DNA from 4 places in the Mesorhizobium sp. M4B.F.Ca.ET.143.01.1.1 genome. Region 1 is predicted to be linked to each of the others. Evidence: predicted binding sites of a transcription regulator. Region 1 holds the regulator's gene; each other region holds the start of a gene.

What was found. The regulator LexA, encoded in region 1, represses DNA repair genes until DNA is damaged. The targets are predictions, from matches to a motif close to TGTTCNNNNTGTGTTCNG.
Region 2: EN786_RS15155 (helicase-related protein) is a predicted target of LexA. The motif match lies at 1,359-1,376, and genes of this name have one in related genera.
Region 3: EN786_RS09460 (UvrD-helicase domain-containing protein) is a predicted target of LexA. The motif match lies at 1,569-1,586, and genes of this name have one in related genera.
Region 4: ssb (single-stranded DNA-binding protein) is a predicted target of LexA. The motif match lies at 1,860-1,877, and genes of this name have one in related genera.

The regions. Positions count from the first base shown of each region.
Region 1 covers NZ_SRSR01000018.1:43,535-46,961, reverse strand. The annotation lists gene moaC (cyclic pyranopterin monophosphate synthase MoaC) at 1-280, shown strand, start outside; gene glp (gephyrin-like molybdotransferase Glp) at 280-1,485, shown strand; gene lexA (transcriptional repressor LexA) at 1,602-2,336, shown strand; gene EN786_RS30190 (ComEC/Rec2 family competence protein) at 2,330-3,427, opposite strand, start outside.
Region 2 covers NZ_SRSR01000005.1:314,136-317,562, forward strand. The annotation lists gene phbB (acetoacetyl-CoA reductase) at 57-782, shown strand; gene EN786_RS15155 (helicase-related protein) at 1,543-3,427, shown strand, end outside.
Region 3 covers NZ_SRSR01000003.1:444,764-448,190, forward strand. The annotation lists gene EN786_RS09460 (UvrD-helicase domain-containing protein) at 1-1,528, opposite strand, end outside; gene EN786_RS09465 (FAD-dependent oxidoreductase) at 1,650-2,936, opposite strand; gene EN786_RS39265 (helix-turn-helix transcriptional regulator) at 3,175-3,427, opposite strand, start outside.
Region 4 covers NZ_SRSR01000004.1:186,552-189,978, forward strand. The annotation lists gene EN786_RS11565 (MarC family protein) at 1-314, shown strand, start outside; gene EN786_RS11570 (OsmC family protein) at 345-770, opposite strand; gene EN786_RS11575 (DUF2306 domain-containing protein) at 800-1,198, opposite strand; gene ssb (single-stranded DNA-binding protein) at 1,235-1,759, opposite strand; gene EN786_RS11585 (cupin domain-containing protein) at 1,969-2,358, shown strand; gene EN786_RS11590 (metalloregulator ArsR/SmtB family transcription factor) at 2,402-2,716, shown strand; gene EN786_RS11595 (SRPBCC domain-containing protein) at 2,713-3,177, shown strand; gene EN786_RS11600 (ATP-dependent Clp protease proteolytic subunit) at 3,194-3,427, shown strand, end outside.

The DNA.
Region 1 (3,427 bases):
TGAGCTGATCCCGCTCTGCCATCCGCTGCTCCTGACCAAGGTTTCCGTCGATATCGAACCGGACAAGTCGCTGCCCGGTCTCAAGGTCACCGCGCTTGCCCGTGTCACCGGCAAGACCGGCGTCGAGATGGAAGCGTTGACGGCGGCCTCTGTCGCCTGCCTCACCATCTACGACATGGCCAAGGCCGCCGACCGCGCCATGGTGATCTCCGGCATCAGGCTGGTCGAAAAGACCGGCGGCAAGTCCGGCGACTACAAGTCGGCCGGGGCGGGCGCCTGATGGCGCTGGTTCCTGTCGCCGAGGCGCTCGAGCGCCTTCTGGATGGAGCGGCGCCGCGGGCCAGCGAAAGCGTCGCACTGATCGACGCCGCCGGTCGGGTTCTGGCCGAGCCTGTGGTGGCGCTGCGCACGCAGCCGCCCTTCAACGCCTCAGCCATGGACGGCTATGCGACGCGCGCCGCCGACGTGGCATCCGTTCCGGCGCGGCTTTCGGTGATCGGCATCGCGCCGGCCGGTCGCGGCTTCGAAGGCAGCGTCGGCACGGCGCAAGCCGTGCGCATCTTCACCGGCGCGCCGCTGCCGCGAGGCGCCGACACCATCGTCATCCAGGAGAATGTGCAGGACCTTGGCGGCGGCACGATCGAAGTGACCGAGCCGACCGCTGAAGGGCGCAACATCCGCCGGGCCGGGCTCGACTTCGTAGAAGGCGATGTGCTGCTGGAAAAGGGCCGGCTGCTCGATCCGGCGGCATTGTCGCTGGCGGCATCCGCCAACCACCCGCGCCTCACTGTGGTGAAGCGGCCGCTGGTCGCCATCATCGCCACCGGCGACGAACTGCTGTCACCCGGCAGCGAACTCGGTCCCGACCAGATCATCTCGTCCAACGCCTATGGCGTCGCCGCCGCTGCGCAATCGGTCGGCGCCCGCGCGCTCGATCTCGGCATTGCCGCCGACCGCAAGGAAGCGATCGCCGCGCTGGTCAGGCAGGCCGTCGAGCAGCAGGCCGATGTCATCGTGACGCTTGGCGGCGCCTCGGTCGGCGACCACGATCTCATTCACGACGTGCTGACCGGCGAAGGCATGACGCTCGATTTCTGGAAGATCGCCATGCGCCCAGGCAAGCCGCTGATGTTCGGCCGGCTGGGACCCGCGCGCTGCATCGGCCTGCCCGGCAATCCGGTCGCGAGCCTGGTCTGTTCGCAGCTGTTCCTGAAGCCGTTGCTGGCGCGGCTCGGTGGCCGCGAGTTCCGGCAGGATATGCGCGAGGCGCGGCTGGCCGCGCCGATGCAGGCAAACGATCTGAGGCAGGATTACGTGCGCGCCGTCGTCCGCGAAGAAGCCGGCTCACTGGTCGCGACGCCCTTCGGCATCCAGGACTCCTCGATGCTGCGCATGCTGGCCGACGCCAACGGCCTGATCGTGCGCGAGCCCTTCGCGCCTGCGGCCGCTGTGGGCGATGCCTGCCGCGTGCTGATGCTACGCTGAACAAAACGTCAACGCATTCATTAAACTTTAAACGGTTGCGGAACACAACTGGAACAGATAGTGTTTGTTCTGGGTTTGTTTTTCTGATTCTGGTTTCAGAACCCGTGGGGGCCGCCATGCTGACGCGCAAACAACATGAACTCTTGATGTTCATCCATGAACGGCTGAAGGAAAGCGGCATTCCGCCCTCTTTCGACGAGATGAAGGAGGCGCTTGATCTGGCTTCGAAGTCGGGCATCCACCGGCTGATCACGGCGCTGGAGGAGCGCGGCTTCATTCGCCGGCTGCCCAACCGGGCGCGTGCGCTGGAAGTGCTGCGCCTGCCCGATTCGATCGCGCCTGGCCTCAATGCCGCGAAGAAGTTTTCGCCGAGCGTAATCCAGGGAAGCCTCGGACAGGGCAATCTCGGCCGGCAGATCAAACCGGCGTCGCCGTCGCGCACCCCCAGCAATGACGACGACGCTGTGTCGGCGGTGTCGATCCCGGTAATGGGCCGCATCGCCGCCGGCGTGCCGATCGACGCCATCCAGCACCAGACGCATTCGATCTCGGTGCCCCTGGACATGATCTCGGGCGGCGAGCATTATGCGCTGGAGGTGAAGGGCGACTCGATGATCGAGGCCGGCATCTTCGACGGCGACACGGTCATCATCCGCAACGCCGACACGGCGAGCCCCGGCGAGATCGTTGTGGCGCTGGTCGACGAGGAAGAGGCGACGCTGAAGCGCTTCCGCCGCAAGGGCGCATCGATCGCGCTCGAAGCCGCCAACCCTGCCTATGAGACCCGCATCTTCGGCCCTGACCGGGTCAAGGTGCAAGGCAAGCTGGTCGGCCTGATCCGGCGCTACTGAGCGGACGGCGCCAGTTTGACCACCGGTTTTTCGGGTCTCTGATAAGGCGGCAGTCCCCTCGCCTCGCGAGAGTATTTGCGCTGCTCGTGCCATGGCCGGTAGGGCTTTTCGACCGCGTAGCGGATTGTTGCTTGCGCGGTCGCCGATTGCGGATCGAAGAAGACGGCGGCGCTGCCGGAGCGGGCGAGCTGACGTTTGGTGACGACGAGCGCCAGCGAATTCCAGCAGGGACTGTAGGCCGTGGCGTCGTCGATGACGATCAGGTCGGCGAAGGCGCAGGCCGGCCGCGCCGTCTTGCGGTTTTCCGCGAGCGCCACGATTGCGCCTGACGGATGCCGGGCAAGGCATAGCCCGTCCCTGCAGTAAAATGGCGAGCCCGGCGGCAGGTCGAGCGGATCGATGTCGAAGCGTGCATCCCCTGTCTCGAAGGTCTCCGGCTCGACGATGGTCTCGGCCACCAGCGCGCGTTTCCAGTTGTCGGTGGTGAATTCGTTCGACCGCGCCCGGTTGACGGCGAGTTCGCCGCCGCCGATCGGCATCGCCACCAGATGCGCATCCTCCGAGATCAGCACATCGGGCGTGCGGGTATTTGAAACCGTCAGCAGGCCGGCCAGAGCGAAGGGGATCGCCGCAAGTCTCAGCCAGGTCGTGGCCATGGTCGCGATGACCAGCGCTATCGTCACGAAAAGCACCGACTGGATGGAGATCAGCCCGACGGCATCGACCGGCGAGCGTTCGGAGATCCACCCGGAGATCGCAATCATCGCCGTCAGGCCCTTGCCCATCAGATACAGGAATGGCCAGTCGAGACCGAACGGCATCGTCAGGGCGCTGGCGACCCCCAGGAACATGACCACCGAAACGATCGGCATGACGGCCAGGTTGGCGAGCAGGCTGAGCGGCGAAACGCGCTGGAAGTGCCAGATCGCGAAAAGCGCCGTAGCGCTGCCGGCGATGATTGAGGTCATGGCAAGGCCGCCCATCCCCATCACCAGCTTTCGCGACGCAAAGTGAAGGAACGATCGCTTCGGCGGCGGCGCGGTCGTCCTGTCGGCCCGATAGTCCGACCAGCCGGCATAGGCGCCGACCAG
Region 2 (3,427 bases), on a different contig from region 1:
CCCTATTCGCCTTTCGCTGCTCTCTATTCGCTCAGACGATTTAAAGGGAGGACCACATGAGCAAGGTAGCAATCGTCACGGGCGGATCGCGCGGCATCGGCGCGGCGATATCGATCGCTTTGAAGAAGGCCGGCTATTCGGTTGCGGCGAACTATGCCGGCAATGACGAGGCGGCCGCGAAGTTCAAGGCCGAGACCGGCATCCCGGTCTACAAATGGTCGGTCGCCGACTATGACGCCTGCGCTGCCGGCATCAAGCAGGTCGAGGCCGATCTCGGCCCGGTCTCGGTGCTCGTCAACAATGCCGGCATCACCCGCGACGCCATGTTCCACAAGCTCACGCGCGAGCAGTGGAAAGAGGTCATCGACACCAATCTGTCCGGCGTCTTCAACATGACGCATCCGCTGTGGGGCGGCATGCGCGACCGCAAGTTCGGCCGCGTCATCACCATCTCCTCGATCAACGGCCAGAAGGGCCAGGCCGGCCAGGTCAACTATTCCGCCGCCAAGGCCGGCGATATCGGCTTCTCGAAGGCGCTGGCCCAGGAGGGCGCGCGCGCCGGCATCACCGTCAACGTCATCTGCCCCGGCTACATCGCCACCGAGATGGTCAAGGCGATCGACGAGAAGGTGCTCAACGAGCGCATCATCCCGCAGATCCCGGTCGGCCGGCTCGGCGAGCCCGAAGAGGTCGCGCGCTGCGTCGTCTTCCTCGCCTCCGACGAAGCCGGCTTCATCACCGGTTCGACCATCAGCGCCAATGGCGGCCAGTATTTCGCCTGAGGTCCGCCAATTCGCTTGAAGACGCGACGCGCTTCGGGTCCGAAATTCCGAGACAGCGATCTGAAAAACGGGCCGGGAGACCGGCCCGTTTTTTGTTGCCGTTGCAACCCCCGCGGCGTCTCTCGCGCGACGCCCTGCCCCGATCCGGCACGCAAAGGTTAACGGCCGTCACGGAGCCTGTGCAAAAGCTGTTCGCAACCCTGTGGATTCTCGGTGGAAAACTTTGCCGCGACACAACATGTTGGGGTGAACAAACCGGGAAAACACCGTCATCGCTGATTCGTCGCCGATTCGTTCCGGCTTTGGCCGGAACGTTAACGCCGAGGACCGGAAATCCGCCTCGAAAGGTTAACGCGCGTTAGGAAAAGTCAAGAATTTCATAATCTTGGGCAAGGGCGGACGATCAGGGTCCGTCGCCAATCGGCAAAGGTTAACGGCGCCGCGCGACCCGCGTTCGCCTTGCATGAATCGGGCCAATCAAGAGATTCAGCATGTGGTGAGACTCGCCGTCAAAAAACCCACATGTAGCCGTGAACAAACCCTGAATCTCGGCGAGTCAGTGATTCGTCGCCGATTCGTTCCAGACTCGTTCCAACCATTAACCGAGACCGCATTTCGGACCCTCATACGGAGCCAGGGAGACTGACGGCGGAACATTCCGCTTTCGCTTCGCGCATGAAGTCCTTATGTGTCGCCTGTCACACGCGCCATCGCTGGCGTGCTCCCGACAACGAGCGGCAGAGAGTCTATTTCCGGGCCGATGAACGTCCAGCCGAAACATCCTCAGCCGTTGATCCTTTCCGGCCGTGACGTGACGGCTGTGCTTGGGCCGACCAACACCGGCAAGACCCACCTCGCCATCGAGCGCATGGTGGCGCATGAGAGCGGCGTCATCGGCCTGCCGCTCAGGCTCCTGGCACGCGAGGTCTATACGCGCGTCTGCGAGAAGGTCGGCGCCCACAAGGTCGCGCTGATCACCGGCGAGGAGAAGATCCAGCCGCCTGGCGCCAGATATTCGGTCTGCACGGTCGAAGCGATGCCGCGCGAGACCGATGCCGCCTTCGTCGCCATCGACGAGGTGCAGCTTGCCGGCGATCTCGAGCGCGGCCACATCTTCACCGACCGCATCCTGCATCTGCGTGGCCGCCAGGAGACGCTGCTGCTCGGCGCGGCCACCATGCACGGCATCCTGCAGCGCCTCCTCAAGGGCGTCTCGGTGGTGACGCGGCCCAGGCTGTCGCACCTTGCCTATGCCGGTTCGAAGAAGCTCACCCGCCTGCCCAGGCGCACGGCGATCGTCGCCTTCTCCGCCGACGAGGTCTATGCCATTGCCGAACTGATCCGCCGCCAGCAGGGCGGCGCGGCCGTCGTGCTCGGCGCGCTGTCGCCGCGCACCCGCAACGCCCAGGTGGCGCTGTTCCAGGCCGGCGATGTCGACTATCTCGTCGCCACCGACGCCATCGGCATGGGATTGAACCTCGACCTCGACCATGTCGCCTTCGCCCAGAACCGCAAGTTCGACGGCTACCAGTACCGCAACCTGACCGCCGCCGAGCTCGGCCAGATCGCGGGCCGCGCCGGCCGGCATTTGCGCGACGGTACGTTCGGCGTCACCGGACAGGTCGATCCGCTGGACGAGGAGCTGATCAAGAAGATCGAGAGCCATGATTTCGATCCGGTGAAGGTCATGCAATGGCGCACCGCCGATTTCGACTTCGCCAGCCTCGACGCGCTGAAGCGCTCGATCGAGACCAACGCCCCGGTCGAGGGCCTGACGCGCGCCCTGCCGGCGGTGGACGCGCAGGCGCTGGAGCATCTGTCGCGCGACGAGGCTATCCGCGCGCTCGCCACCGACGCCAAGCGCGTCGCGCTGCTCTGGGAGGCCTGCGCCCTGCCCGACTACCGCAAGATCGCGCCGGCCCAGCATGCAGACTTGATCGCCTCGATCTACATGGACCTCGCCCGGCATGGCCATGTCGACGAGAACTACATGGCCGAGCAGGTGCGCCGCGCCGACACGACCGACGGCGACATCGACACGCTGTCGCATCGCATTGCCCAGATCCGCACATGGACTTTCGTCGCCAACCGCCCTGGCTGGCTGGCCGATCAGGCACACTGGCAGGAAAAGACGCGCGAAATCGAAGACAGATTGTCGGATGCGCTGCATGAGCGGTTGACGAAACGCTTCGTAGACCGCAGGACTTCCGTCCTCATGCGGCGCCTTAGAGAAAATACCATGCCTGAAGCCGAAATCAGCCCAACCGGAACCGTCCTCGTCGAAGGCCATCATGTCGGCGAGTTGCAGGGGTTCCGCTTCACCGCCGACCAGAGCGCCGGCGGCGAGGATGCCAAGGCCGTGCGCACGGCCGCCCAGAAGGCGCTTGCCGCGGAATTCGAGACACGCGCCGAGCGCTTTGGCGCCTGCGCCAATGGCGATCTCGCGCTTGGCTCGGACGGCACGCTACGCTGGATCGGCGCGCCGATCGGAACGCTGGTTGCCGGCGACGAGCCGCTGAAGCCGCGCCTCGTGCTGCTGGCCGACGAGCAGCTCACCGGTCCGGCGCGCGACAAGGTGGCTGCGCGCGCCGAGCGCTTCGTCAATTTCCAGATCGAGTCGCTGCTGAAGTCCCTGGTCGACCTCA
Region 3 (3,427 bases), on a different contig from region 1:
TGCGCTCGAAGGCGAGGTCGTCGCCGCCATTGGCGACGACCCGGAAGAAGGCAAGCGCGTCGCGGATTTCCATGCGCTCGTAGAAACGCGGGCCGCCGATGACGCGGTAACTCAGGCCGAGCGTGATGAAGCGTTCTTCGAAAGCGCGCATCTGGAAGGATGCGCGCACCAGGATCGCCATGTCGTTTAGATTGTGCTTCTGCCGCTGATAGGCCTCGATGGTCTCGCCGACGGCGCGCGCCTCTTCCTCCGAATCCCAGGCGGCATGGACATGCACCTTGTCATCCTCGGGATCGTTGCGGTCGGTGAACAGCGTCTTGCCGAAGCGGCCTTCGTTGAAGGCGATGAGATGCGAGGCCGCACCGAGGATATGCGCGGTCGAGCGATAGTTGCGTTCGAGCCTTATGATGGTGGCGCCGGGGAAATCCTTGTCGAAGCGAAGGATGTTGTCGACTTCGGCACCGCGCCAGCCATAGATCGATTGGTCGTCGTCGCCGACACAGCAGATGTTGACGGTGGCCGGGCGGGAATTCCCCTCCCCCTTGAGGGGAGGGTGGCCGGGCGAAGCCCGGTCGGGTGGGGTCCTCGCGGCAGTGCTCGACGCCCCTGTGCTCGATGACCGGGCGGTGCCTTCTGTGGCGACCCCCTCCGCCCGCTTCGCAGGCACCTCCCCCTCAAGGGGGGAGGATTGCGGCCGCTGCGCCAGCAGGCGCAGCCACATATACTGCGCGGTGTTGGTGTCCTGGTACTCGTCGACGAGGATGTATTTGAAGCGCCTGTGGTAGTCCTTCAGCACATCCGGGTAGGCGCGGAAGATGCGGATCGGATGGCAGAGCAGGTCGCCGAAATCGCAGGCGTTCAGGGTCTGCAGCCGCTCCTGATAGGCCTTGTAGAGCTCGCGCCCCTTGCCGTTGGCGAAGCTGCGGGCGTCGCCCTCGGGGATGTCGGCGGGGCCGAGGCCCTTGTTCTTCCAGCCGTCGATCATCTGCGCGAACTGCTTGGCCGGCCAGCGCTTGTCGTCCAGCCCCTCGGCCTGGATGAGCTGCTTGATCAGACGCACGACATCGTCGGTGTCGAGGATGGTGAAATCGGATTTCAGCCCGGCGAGCTCGGCGTGACGGCGCAGCAGCTTGACGCCGATCGAGTGGAAGGTGCCGAGCCACGGCATGCCCTCGACATTGCCTTCGCCGATCAGATGGCCGATGCGCTGCTTCATCTCGCGCGCCGCCTTGTTGGTGAAGGTGACGGCGAGGATCTGCGAGGAGAAGGCCTTGCCGGTGGCGAGGATGTGGGCGATGCGGGTGGTGAGCACGCGCGTCTTGCCGGTGCCGGCGCCGGCCAGCACCAGTACCGGGCCTTCGGTGGTCTCGACCGCCAGCCGCTGCTCGGGATTCAGGCCCTTCAGATAGTCGGGCGCGCTGTTCTGACCGCTGCGGGCGGCCATGGCGCGCGCGGCTATGCCGGACGGGGCCGCGGGCCGCGCATTCGGTTCGTCAAAGAAGGGCATGTCTTCCGCAAAGCCGGACATTGCCCCCGAATGTAGTGATTCGGCAGCGAAAGGCCAGAAGTGTCTACGTTTTGTTCTGGTTTGGCGACACGATTGCCGGGCGTGGTGGCTTTTCCAGCGCCCGGCAAGCGCCTCGAAGCGCTTATCCGGCGGCTGCCCGCATGCGCTCGCCTATCTTGTCGGCCACGTAGCCGGCATCGCGCGCCGCGCCGTGGATCATGGTGGAGGAGGTCGATTGCTGGAAATGCAGGCCGCAGACATACAGTCCCGGCTCGCCTTCGACGGCACCACGATACTGCTTCACCCGGCCGGTGCCGTCGAAAATCGGCAGCTTGATCCAGTCGAGCCCGGCCTGGAACCCGGTGCACCAGATAATGTTCGCAACGTCGAGAAGCTGGCCGTCGTCGAGCAGCGGCTTGCCGTCGCGGGCACCGGCGACGCGGGCGACCCGGCGGACGCCGGCGGCGTCCAGATCCTGCGGCTTGACCCGGATCAGCGGCAGGCCATGCGACAACTGCTCCGGCTTGGCCCTGCGGCCCATCGGCGTATCGACGGTGAGCAAACGGTGGAAAACGATGCGCAGGACGACCGGCAGGACCAAACGCATCGCGAAGTAGCCATTGTAGGCGACCGGGATGTGGCCTGGATGGCGGCCCGACAGCCACACTTGATGCGTTCGCGCGACATCCATGGCGATTTCCGCACCGGAATTGCTGGCGCCGACCAAAAGCACGCCACCTGCCTTGAGCTGTTCCGGATTCTTGTAGGCAACCGAATGCAATTGCCGGATCGACGGATCGAACGACGCCGCGAAATCCGGGATCTTCGGCTTCTGGTAGCTCGAGGCGGCGGCGACGACGTGCTTGGCGATGTAGCGGGTCCGGCCTGATGTGACGACGTAGCGCTCGCCGGAACGGGTCACCTCGTCGACCTTGACGCCAGTGCGCACCGGCAAGGCAAACCTCCGCGCATAGGCCTCGAGATAGTCGGCCATTTCGTCCTTGGTCGGGAACGAATAGCGGGCGGCGGGGAACGGCATGCCGACCAGACCGTCGAAGCGCGCCGGGGTAAACAGGCGCAGCGAATCCCAGCGCGAGCGCCAGATATCGCCGACGCGTTCGCGGCCCTCCAGGATGACGAACTTCACCCCCTTGCGGGCCAGGTGATAGCCGACGGAAAGACCGTTCTGGCCGGCGCCGATGACCACGACGTCGACATGTTCTTCCCTGAGCGCGGGCTGCGTTTCGTCGCCTGATGATGGATCGCTGCCGGTTGCCTGCAGCGCATCGGCCTCCAGATGCATGAAGGCCGCGCCCTGTTCCAGCAGGGCGCCGGCGCGTGCCCTGGTCTCGGCGATGCGGATATTGAGACGGCTGCGCAGGGTCATCGCCTGCATCGCGGCCGTTCCGGATATCGAAGTCGGGTTCATGATCGCTCCATTTGGTTCGTCACTGGCGGACCAAAAATAAGGGAACGGCGCCGCGGCGCTTCGGGGAGACACCTCACGAGTCAGAAAAATGCGATGGGGATTTTTCCCCATGCCGCCAGAGCGTTTCATCGTTTCACGGAAACGCCGAACCGCTCAATCTCTTTGCTTTGACGCAATTCCGGACGGAAAACCGTTTCACACTTTTCCTGGAATTGCTCGAGGTCAGAAAATCGTTGCGTTAGAGCAGGCCGTTCTGAAAGCCGTAGGCTGTGGCAGCCGCGCGCGAGTTGACCGCCAGCTTGTCGAATATGTTGCTGAGATGACGGTCGACGGTCTTTTCGCTGAGGCCAAGGTCGGTTGCTATCGTCCTGTTGGTCTTGCCGGTGGCGACAAGGCCAAGAACTTCGATCTCGCGCCGGGTCAGCCCATGCGAAGGCAAGCTCGTCGGCCGGGTCAGCGCGGCGACCCGGGCGAGGTCGGGGGCGGCGCCG
Region 4 (3,427 bases), on a different contig from region 1:
CCATCACCAAGGATATGATCCACAACATCGCCGCCTTCCCGTTGGCGATCCCGCTGATCGCCGGCCCCGGCGCGATCTCGGCTACGGTGCTGCTGTCGGGACACTTCGACGGGTTCGCGGCGCAGGCGGCGCTGGTCGGCATCATCTTCGTCTGCCTCGCCATCACCTATCTGGTGTTCGTGCTGGCGGAGCGCATCGACCGCATCCTCGGCCAGACCGGCCGCTCCATCCTGACGCGGCTGCTCGGCGTCATCCTGGCGGCGCTGGCGGTGCAGTTTGTCGCCGACGGGGTCAAGGCGCTGATGGCTGCTTGAGCCGTACCCTACTGCCTACTGCCTATTGCCCTATTTCGCCGCCGTATCGACGACCTCGAAATCGTGGGTGACGGTGGCCGTCTTGGCCATCATGGCGGTGGCGGAGCAATATTTTTCGATCGAGAGGTCGATCGCCCGCTTGACCTTGTCATGCGAGAGCGCGCGGCCCTTGACGATGAAATGCATGTGGATGCGGGTGAAGACCCTGGGCTCCTTCTCGGCGCGGTCGGCGTCGAGCTCGACGACGCAATCCTCGATCGCCTCGCGGCCTTTTTCGAGAATGTGGACGACATCGTAGGCCGAGCAGCCGCCGGTGCCGATCAGCACCAGCTCCATCGGGCTCGGCCCCGGCGTTTTGCCCTCCGGGCCGGACGCGGTTCCGAGGACAACCTTGTGGCCGCTGCCGGACTCACCGACGAAGGTGCGTTCCTCGACCCATTTGACGCGTGCTTTCACGGCATTTTCCTTGCGAGGCCTTGGCTAGCCTATTGACCGAACATGACCGTATGCATGATCCGGCCAGGCAGCAGCGTGAAGATGCCGGCGCCGATCAAGGCGAAGACATAGAGCTTGATCATAGCGCCGCGATGCGCGGCGACGCGATGGGTGTGCGCATACCACACCGCCAGCGGCGCGGTGACCAGCACCAGGATCGACAGCAGATGGATCGGACTAAACGGGCCGATCAGGCGGATCTGCTGGATCCAGAAACTCGAGACGGCGATGACCAGCATCAGCGCCGCCCAGGCATAGCCCATCACGCGGTGGCTCGGCGTGCCTTTCGGCAGCGCCAGCTGCGCGCCGCCAATCGCCAGGGCGGCAAGGGCCGCGAATGCATGCCACGGAATGGGAGGGGGCGCGGATAGCAATGGTCCGAGCGACATCTCCCCTCCTCAATGCCGGTTACGTGGTCCTGGCGCTCAGAACGGGATCTCGTCGTCGAGTTCGCGCGACGCGCCGCCGCCGCCACCCCTGGAGCCGCCACCACCGCCGCCGCGGCTGAAGCTGTCGTTCGGGCCGGACTGGCCGAAATCCGAGCCGCGGCTGCTGTTGCCGCCACCGGCATAGCTGCCGACCTGACCGCCGCCCTCGCCGCGCGCGTCGAGCATCTGCAACTCACCGCGGAATTTCTGCAGCACGACCTCGGTCGTGTAGCGGTCATTGCCGGTCTGGTCCTGCCATTTGCGCGTCTGCAACTGGCCCTCGACATAGACCTTCATGCCCTTCTTCAGATACTGCTCGGCCACCTTGGCGATCTGGTCGTTGAAGATGACGACGTTGTGCCACTCGGTCTTTTCCTTGCGCTCGCCGGAATTCTTGTCGCGCCAGCTTTCCGAGGTGGCGATGCGGATGTTGACGACCGGCTCACCCGAGTTCAGGCGGCGGATTTCCGGGTCCGCCCCGAGATTGCCGACCAGAATGACCTTGTTGATGCTACCCGCCATCGTACTTCTCCGCGCTCATCCGAAACAAATTTTTGACGCTGCACCTTACAGCTTGCGGGCAATCGCCGCCCGTCGTGACTGGCTTTTCCCACAAGGTTTTTGTTCTCTTTTCGTTCTAGGATGTGGGCGACGCGCTGTCAATGGTTGTCAGCAGCATGTAGTGTTCCGGCCCGGAATTTCCACGTGATCGGGAATGGATGGAGTGCCAGGTGAATTCGATCGCACATGGGGACCAGCCGCGCGAACAGTGGCGCGCCGGTGTCGAGACACGCATGCACGTCTCGGCCAGAAATGGCGCCGCGCAGCTTTGCATCTTTGAGCAGTGGGTCGAACCCACGGTCGGCGCCCCGACGCATTGGCATTCGGTCGAGGAAGTGCTCACCGTCATCGCCGGCACGGCCGAGATGTGGATCGACGACGAGCACAGCGTGCTCACCGCAGGACAGTCTCTCATCATCCCTGCGCACAGGAAGCACGGCTTCCGCAATGTCGGCAACGAACCGCTTCACATCCATGCGGTGCTCGCTTCGCCGATCTTCGAAGCGACGTTCGACGGGCCGGCCGGACTGGTGAGACGCTGGCTTGCTGACGGTTCGTAAACAGCGCTTGCCAAATCAATAAGTATCGACTTATGCTTCAGCCATGATCGAGGCAGAGATTTTCCGCGCGCTGGCCGACCCGACGCGCCGCGCCGTCTACGAGCGGCTCGCCGCCAGCGAGATGACCGTGTCGGAGCTGCGCACCGGCATGACGGTATCGCAACCGGCGGTTTCCCAGCACCTGGCGGTGCTGCGCGGCGCCGGCCTGGTGGTCGAACGGCGCGCCGGCCGCAACGCCTATTACCGCGCCGACCCGCAAGGTCTCGAGCCGCTGCTCGGCTGGATCGAACGCTACCGCGCGTTCTGGCCGGAACGCATCGAGAAACTGAAGACAGTTCTGAAGGGAATGGACCAATGACGGAACGTCCTCCTGCCGAAGCGCCGCTCGACTTCGAATGCGAGCTTGCCGATCCGCCAGAGAAGGTCTGGCGCGCGCTGACCGAACCGGAACTGCTGGCGGCCTGGATGATGCCGAACGACATCACGCCTGAAGTGGGCAGCCGTTTCGCCTTTGCCGGACCCGAGGCGCCGATCGAATGCGAAGTCCTTGAAGCCGAGCCTGGACGACTGCTGCGCTATTCGTGGCGCGAGCGGCCCGGTGCCGACGATGCAGACAAGCTTCCAGCATTGGACAGCATCGTCACCTTCACGCTTGCCCGCACGGTTTCCGGCGGCACGCATCTGCGCATCGTCCATGACGGCTTCGCCCGCACACCCGCCGTCGTCATGGCTGGCGCCGGCTGCCGGCTCGCTTTCAACGCGCAAGGCGCAGGACGCGCGATCGCGGCGAATGCGCCGCTGTTGCGGCGCGCGGCCTGAGCAAGGGAGAAACGAGATGAGCGGGCTTGCCAATCTGGTGCCGATGGTGATCGAGCAGTCGAGCCGCGGCGAACGCGCCTTCGACATCTTCTCGCGGCTGCTGCGCGAGCGCATCATCTTCATCAACGGAGAGATCAACGACGGCATGTCGGCGCTGGTCTGCGCGCAGCTCCTGTCGCTGGAGTCCGACAATCCCGACAAGGAGATATCGCTCTACATCAACTCGCCTGGCGGGGTGGTGACCAGCGGC